2 regions of the Kribbella sp. NPDC051586 genome follow, and region 2 is predicted to be linked to the other one. Evidence: riboswitches for the same ligand, from Rfam matches in the RefSeq annotation. Region 2 holds a riboswitch; the other holds the start of a gene.
The links. A riboswitch is a leader RNA that binds a small molecule or an ion and turns the genes downstream of it on or off. The one in region 2 is predicted to bind S-adenosylmethionine.
Positions count from the first base shown of each region.

Region 1: it holds a riboswitch for S-adenosylmethionine, as region 2 does, so the genes downstream of both, ACIA58_RS12755 (aminotransferase class V-fold PLP-dependent enzyme) here and thrC (threonine synthase) in region 2, are expected to answer to the same signal.

Region 1 is NZ_JBITDF010000002.1:484,900-488,297, forward strand. Features, by position in the region: gene ACIA58_RS12740 (DUF4184 family protein) at 1-555, opposite strand, end outside; gene ACIA58_RS12745 (DinB family protein) at 586-1,116, opposite strand; gene ACIA58_RS12750 (VOC family protein) at 1,158-1,526, opposite strand; SAM riboswitch class IV at 1,624-1,737, shown strand; gene ACIA58_RS12755 (aminotransferase class V-fold PLP-dependent enzyme) at 1,754-3,118, shown strand; gene ACIA58_RS12760 (prolyl oligopeptidase family protein) at 3,131-3,398, opposite strand, start outside.
Region 2 is NZ_JBITDF010000004.1:827,139-830,536, forward strand. Features, by position in the region: gene ACIA58_RS30810 (zinc-dependent alcohol dehydrogenase family protein) at 1-224, opposite strand, end outside; gene ACIA58_RS30815 (ubiquitin-like small modifier protein 1) at 238-513, opposite strand; gene thrC (threonine synthase) at 510-1,769, opposite strand; SAM riboswitch class I at 1,783-1,922, opposite strand; gene ACIA58_RS30825 (cation:proton antiporter) at 2,004-3,251, opposite strand; gene ACIA58_RS30830 (DNA-3-methyladenine glycosylase family protein) at 3,273-3,398, opposite strand, start outside.

The DNA.
Region 1 (3,398 bases), on a different contig from region 2:
GTTACCGGGAGTGACCGAAGGCGTCGTACGCCGGTACCAGCGGTAGAGCCAGACCGCCAGGACGAGGCAACCGCCGATCGTGCTGACGTACTGGAGGATGCGGTTGACGTCCCAGGCCGGCGTCACGGCGGCGCGGAACACGCCAGGGAAGTGACGGACGAAGTACCCGTCTCCGTGGGTGAACGAATCCCAGACGACGTGCGTGACCGCGCCGATCACGGCCGAAACCAACGTCCACAACAGGCTGGGGCGGACCGACGACGGCAGCCGCGCGGCGAGTGCCGGTGGAGCGAGGGCGACGAGGGGTCGCCTCAAGAGCAGGTTGTAGACCGCGAGTAGCACGAGCGCGATCAGCGGATCCAGCCACAACGCCGACGTGAACTCGTGGGTGAGGGTCAGGGTGAAGTTGCCGTTGATGTGCTGCGTGGCGAACCGGTAGATCGGGCCGACGTACAGCAGATCTGGCGCCACCGCGCCGGCGACCAGGGCCGAGGTGACGAAGGGCCGACGGACCAGCGGGAGGACTGCCGCGGGGTGGGCGAGGGTGAACGGCACGGCGGCAGCCTAGAAGTGCTGGAGGTCGTGTTATGCGCCCGTAGTGCCGTCGAGTTGCTCCCGCAAAAGGTCGGCGTGACCACAGTGGCGGCCGTACTCGCCGATCAGGTGGATGTAGATCATCCGGAGCGTCGACTCGGTACCGCCGAAGGTGAAGCGGTCATCCAGCGAATGGTCCGCAGCAGCCTCGTCGGAGAGCTTCCACTCCTCGATCAGACCCTCGTACGCCGCCTGCGCATCGGCCGGATCGATCAGCTCGAAGTCCGCGTCCTTGCCGAGCTCGGGCGCGAACAGCGGATCCGCCGGCTCGTCGGCGAAGTGGATGCGGAACCAGATCCGCTCGACCTTGGTGAGGTGCCGGATCAGTCCGAGCAGCGAGAGGTTGGACGGCGGCGAGGGCCGCTCGGCCAGCTGCTCTGCGGTCAGCCCGGCGCATTTGAGCAGCAGCGTGGTGCGGTAGGAATCCAGATAGCCCTGCAGCAGCTCGCGTTCAGGTGCGGTCAGCGAACCGTCCGGTCGCTCGACAGCAGGTGCTCTCCACACCGCGGCATCCAACGTCATGGCGCCAGTCCAACACGGCAGCAGCGCCGACAGCGAATTGGTTAGTCGTTCACCGGCGGAGCCCAGCCGGGTCGCGGGATCAGACAGAACGGGTGACCAGCTGGATCCTCGTAGACCGTCTCGGCGAGTCGCCGGGCGCCGAGTGCCAGCACCTGCGGTCCGGCCGCCTCGACGTCGTCGACCATGACATCCAGATGCATCTGCTGCGGTCGCTCCGGGTCCGGCCACTGCGGGCGCCGATGGTCGACGGCGCGCTGGAAGCCCAGACCCGAAGTGTGGTCGTTGTCGGCGACAACCACCCAGTCCTCGCTCTGGTAGGTGATGGGCTTGCCGAGCAGCGCCGAGTAGAACCGCGCCAGTTCCAGCGGCTCCGGGCAGTCGATCGCGAGGTGGTGCAGTCGTCCGATCATGTGCACAGTCTGCGCCGTCTCAAGATATGTTCGCCAGTCCCGGAATGTGAGATAGCCACTGGCGGTCGCCGTATCCCGTTCGTTACCGTGTTCGGCAGGTCATGAGTGTCAGCGACAAGCCCCGGCTAGCTGGCCGGCAACCCTCCTCCGCGGTGGGGTGCCCCGGGTGAAGACCAGGCCGTGCGGATACCCCGCTCGGCAAGTGCGGACTTCCCGGGAGCAGCAGCATGTCGATCCTCTCCATCCTCGAGCCTGCCAGTACGACGACGCCGCGACTCACCGTGGCGCACCGGAGTACCGGCAGCATCCCCGCCACGGTCGGTTCGGACCTCCTGGTCCCGCTGGCCGACGGCCGGGTCACCGACTACGCGAACTTCGACCACGGAGCGAGCGCGCCGTGCCTGGAGTCCGTCCGGGCCAGCGTGGAGGCGGCGCTGCCGTCGTACGCGTCGGTGCACCGTGGCAACGGGTACGCCTCACGCATCACCACCCAGTGGTACGAGCGTGCTCGCCAAGAGGTGCATGCCTTCGTCGGAGCGCGCGAGGACGACCAGGTGATCTTCACCCGGCAGACCACCGACGCGCTCAACCTGCTGGCTCGTGCGGTGCCGGCGGACGCGACTGTGATCGTGTTCGAGTCCGAGCACCACGCCGCTCTCCTGCCCTGGCCGGCCGAGCGGACCGTTCGCCTGGCCGCGCCGTCCAGCTCCACCGAGGCCGTGACCGCGGTCGCCGACGCACTCCGCGAAGCGCCTGACGGCCCGCGGCTCGTCGTGATCACCGGCGCGTCCAACGTCACCGGCGAGATCTTCCCGATCGCGGAGATCGCCAAGGTGGCCAAGGCGCACGGCGCACGGGTTTGTCTCGACGCGGCACAGCTGGCGCCGCACCGTCCGGTCGACATCTCCACCCTGGATGTCGACTGGGTCGCGCTGTCCGGTCACAAGCTCTACGCGCCGTACGGTGCCGGCGCGCTGATCGGTCGCTCCGACTGGCTCGACGCCGCCGACCCGTACCTGTACGGCGGCGGGGCGACGCACGCGGTCACCGACGACACCGTGGTGTGGGCGACCGGCCCGGCGCGGCACGAGGGCGGCTCCCCCAACGTCATCGGCGCCATCGCGCTGGCGAGCGCCTGTGCCGCGATCAGCAAGCACCGCGACGCGATCGAGCAGCACGAGCGCAGCCTGCTCACCCGCCTCCGGACGGGGCTCGCTCAGATCGACGGAGTCACGACGTACTCGATCTTCGCCGAGGACGCGGACCGTGTCGGCACCGTCTGCTTCACCGTCGCCGGTCTGACCTCGACGCTCGTCTCGGCGGCGCTGAGCGCGGAGTACGGCGTCGGCGTACGGGACGGCAAGTTCTGCGCCCACCCGCTCGTCGGCCACCTCCTCGCCGACTCCCCCGAGCACGGTACGGCGGTCCGCGCGAGCCTCGGCCTCGGGACCACCCGCGAGCACGTGGACCGGCTCGTCAGCGCAGTACGCACGCTGGCCACCAGTGGTCCGCGGGCGGAGTACACGGAGACCGCGCACGGCTGTCAGCCGTCCGACGATCCCCGCGACCTCCAAGCTCCCCGGATCTGGTAGTCCAGCAGCCTCCTACTGCTCAGGAGGTACGAGACCTACATGGTGAGCAGCGAACGCCAGTAGGTCCGCCCATTCGGCCGCGACCATCGCGGCAGGTTTGCCGAAGCCATGGCCGGTGTTGACCTCCACCCGAGTCAAGACGGGCTGCGGACCGGCCTGGGCATGCTGCAGCGTCGCCATGAACTTGTGGCTGTGCAACGGAACCACCCGGTCATCGTGGTCGCCGGTGACCACGAGCGTCGCCGGGTATGACGTGCCGTCGCTGACGCGATGCAACGGC
Region 2 (3,398 bases):
CCGGTCACCCCGGCACCGACCGCCGCGATCGTCCCGGCCAGCTCGTGGCCGGGGACGTGCGGCAGCACGATGTCGGGGTCGTGCCCCATCCACCCATGCCAGTCGCTGCGGCACAGGCCGGTCGCCTCGACCCGCAGGACGACCGCACCGGATGCCGGCTCAGGCTGCGGAACCTCCCGTACGACAGGCACGACGCCGTACTGCTCCACCACAACCGCGCGCATTACCGCAGCTTAATCAGCCGCCCGCGACCGCCGGGATGATCGAGACCTGGCCGCCGTCCTTGATCGAAGTCTGCAGGCCGTCGGCGAAGCGGACGTCGTCGTCGTCGACATACACGTTCACGAACCGGCGGAGCGCACCCGACTCGTCCAGGACGCGCCCCTTGATCCCGGGGTACGACGCGTCCAGCGAGTCGAGCACCTCGGTCAGCGTCGAGCCCTCCGCGGACACCTCGGACACGCCCTGGGTGTACGGACGCAGGATGGTCGGAACCCGAACGCTCACACTCACTGCAGGCCTGCCTTCACGAAGGCGTCGTACGACGCGGGGATGGTCACCTTGGGGCCGACCCGGTCGGCCACGGCGTCGAGCGTCTTCAGCCCGTCGCCGGAGTTGATGATGACGGTCTCGGCCTCGGGGTCGAGCCGGCCGGTCGCGATCAGCTTCTTCAGCGTCGCGACGGTCACCCCGCCCGCGGTCTCGGCGAAGACGCCCTCGGTCCGGGCCAGCAGCTGGATGCCCTCGACGACCTCTTCGTCGCTGACGTCCTCGATCGCGCCACCGGTCCGGCGGGCGACATCCAGGACGTACGGCCCGTCGGCCGGGTTGCCGATCGCCAGCGACTTCGCGATGGTGTCCGGCTTGACCGGCTTGACCACGTCGTGGCCGTCACGGAACGCCTGCGCCACCGGCGAGCAGCCGGTCGCCTGCGCGCCGTACACCTTGTAGTCGGTGGCGTCGACGAGCCCGAGCTTGCCGAGCTCGGTGAAGCCCTTGTCGATCTTGGTGAGCTGCGAACCGGACGCGACCGGGATCACGATCTGCTGCGGCAGCCGCCAGCCGAGCTGCTCGGCGATCTCGAAGGCCAGCGTCTTGGAGCCCTCGGAGTAGTACGGCCGGACGTTGACGTTGACGAAGGCCCAGCCCTCCTCCTCGCCGGCGATCTCGGAGGCCAGCTTGTTCACGTCGTCGTAGTTGCCGTCGACCGCGACCAGCGTCCCGCCGTACACGGCGGTGGTGATGATCTTCGGCCGCTCCAGGTCCTTGGGGATGAACACGACCGAGCGGATCCCGGCCCGGGCGGCGGCCGCGGCGACGGCGTTGGCCAGGTTGCCGGTGGAGGGGCAGGCGAAGACCTTCATACCCAGCTCGCGGGTCGCGCTCAGCGCGGAGGCCACGACGCGGTCCTTGAAGGAGTGCGTCGGGTTCCCGGAGTCGTCCTTCACCCACAGCTTGCGGAGGCCGAGCTCACGGGCCAGGTTGCGGGCGTCGATGAGCCGCGTGTACCCCGGCTCGGTGTTCGGGTAGCTGGCCACGTCGACCGGGACGGGCAGCAGCGGCTGGTAGCGCCAGATGTTCTTCGGACCGGCCTCGATCTGCGCCCGGGTGATGGTCGGGTAGTCGTACCCGACCTCGAGCGGACCGAAGCACTCCATACAGGCGTAGAACGGGCCGAGCGGCGACTTCGCCCCACAGGCGCGACAGCTCAGGTGCGTACCGTTGCCGAAGGCACCTTCACGGATCGTGTGGGTGGCGGTCAGGCTCATGAGTGAGGTTCCCCTCTCATCTTCCCCGGGAGCCGGATCTCGGCGCGGGACGGATTTGGCACCGTTCCCTCGCTTTCGGCCCGGACGGGCGTACGGCGGGGAGGGTTGCCGGGACGTCAACGGGCCGTTTCCCTCAGTCCCTCTGGATGAGCTGCCCCCGAGATTACCCAATCGGGTCCATATTGTGTCTTGTGATCCCACCATCCGAGACGGTCGATCTCAGTTGCGGAGCGCTCAGGCGGCCCGGTCCCGGCGTACGTCGAGCATCCGCATCAGGGGCGTCGCGGCGACGCCGTGGACCACCACACTCAGCACGACGGTGAAGCCGACGGTCGCCCACAACCACGGTAGGTCGGCGCCGAAATCGGCACCGGCGTACGCCAGGTAGAACACCGATCCGACGCCGCGGATACCGAACGCGGCAGTCACCCAGCGCTCGGAGCGACGCAGCGGCGTACCGGCCAAGGCGACCCAGGCGGTCAGGGGACGGATCACCAGCACCAGCAGGACGCCCAGCGCGGCACCGGCGACGGTCAGCGGCCGGAGCAGCCCGGCGGTGATCGCGGATCCGAGGAGCAGCAGGATCCCCCAGGTCAGGATGTGTTCGAGCTGCTCGACGAACCCGTGCAGGTCCTCGTGGAAGTCGTGATGCCGCTCGGCCGCGCGGAGCGTCAGTGCGGCGATGAACACGGCGACGAACCCGTACCCGTGCAGCACCTGGGCGAGCCCGTAGACGCCCAGCGTCATCGCTAGCGCCAGCACGGGTTCACGCGAGTCGGCCAGGCGGAAGGTGCGCGACGGCGCGGAGAAGGCCATCTTGCCGAGCAGCCAGCCGACGCCAAGGCCGACGAGCACGCCGATCACGGTCCGCCCGACCAGATCCCAGGCGAACCATTCGAGCGCCCAGCCGCCCACCGCACCCTTGGTGGCCCCGAACACCGCCGCATAGACGAAAGGAAAGGCCAGGCCGTCGTTCAGGCCGGCTTCCGAGGTCAGCGCGAAGCGGACCTCGTCGTCCTCCTCCGGCTCGGCCTCCGCACCGGTCGACGGCCCCTGTACCTGTACGTCCGAGGCGAGGACCGGATCGGTCGGCGCGAGGACGGCGCCGAGCAGCAGGGCGGTCGCCGGAGCCAGGCCGAGCAGCCAGCCCGCACCGGCGACGGCGGCGATACAAGCGGGCATTCCGACCAGCAGGAGCCGCCAGGTCACCTTCCACCGGTGCCACCCGATCGGGCGGTCGATCGCCAGGCCGACGCCCATCAGGGCGACCAGGATCGTCAGCTCGGCGAGGTGCTCGGTCAGGCCGGACTCGACGATCGGGCTGAGGTGGGACTGGTCGACCGCGAGTCCGAGGAGCAGGCCGGCGCCGAGGAAGCCGATCGGCGCGGACACGGCGTACCGGCGGAGCAGGCGGGGCAGAACGGCGCCGAGCAGCAGCGCCAGGCCCGCCACGAGATACAGGCCGTCCCCGTTGATGGTCATGGTGGGAACCCAGTGCCCGGGCTAGCGCAGCCGATGCGTCGCGCCCGGAGTGTGGGTAGGCAGCGCCATGCGCGGGCCGTACCGGGGATGACCGATGCCGGCCAGCTCCAACAGCCGTTGCACCCGGAAGCGATGGCCGCGGTACGG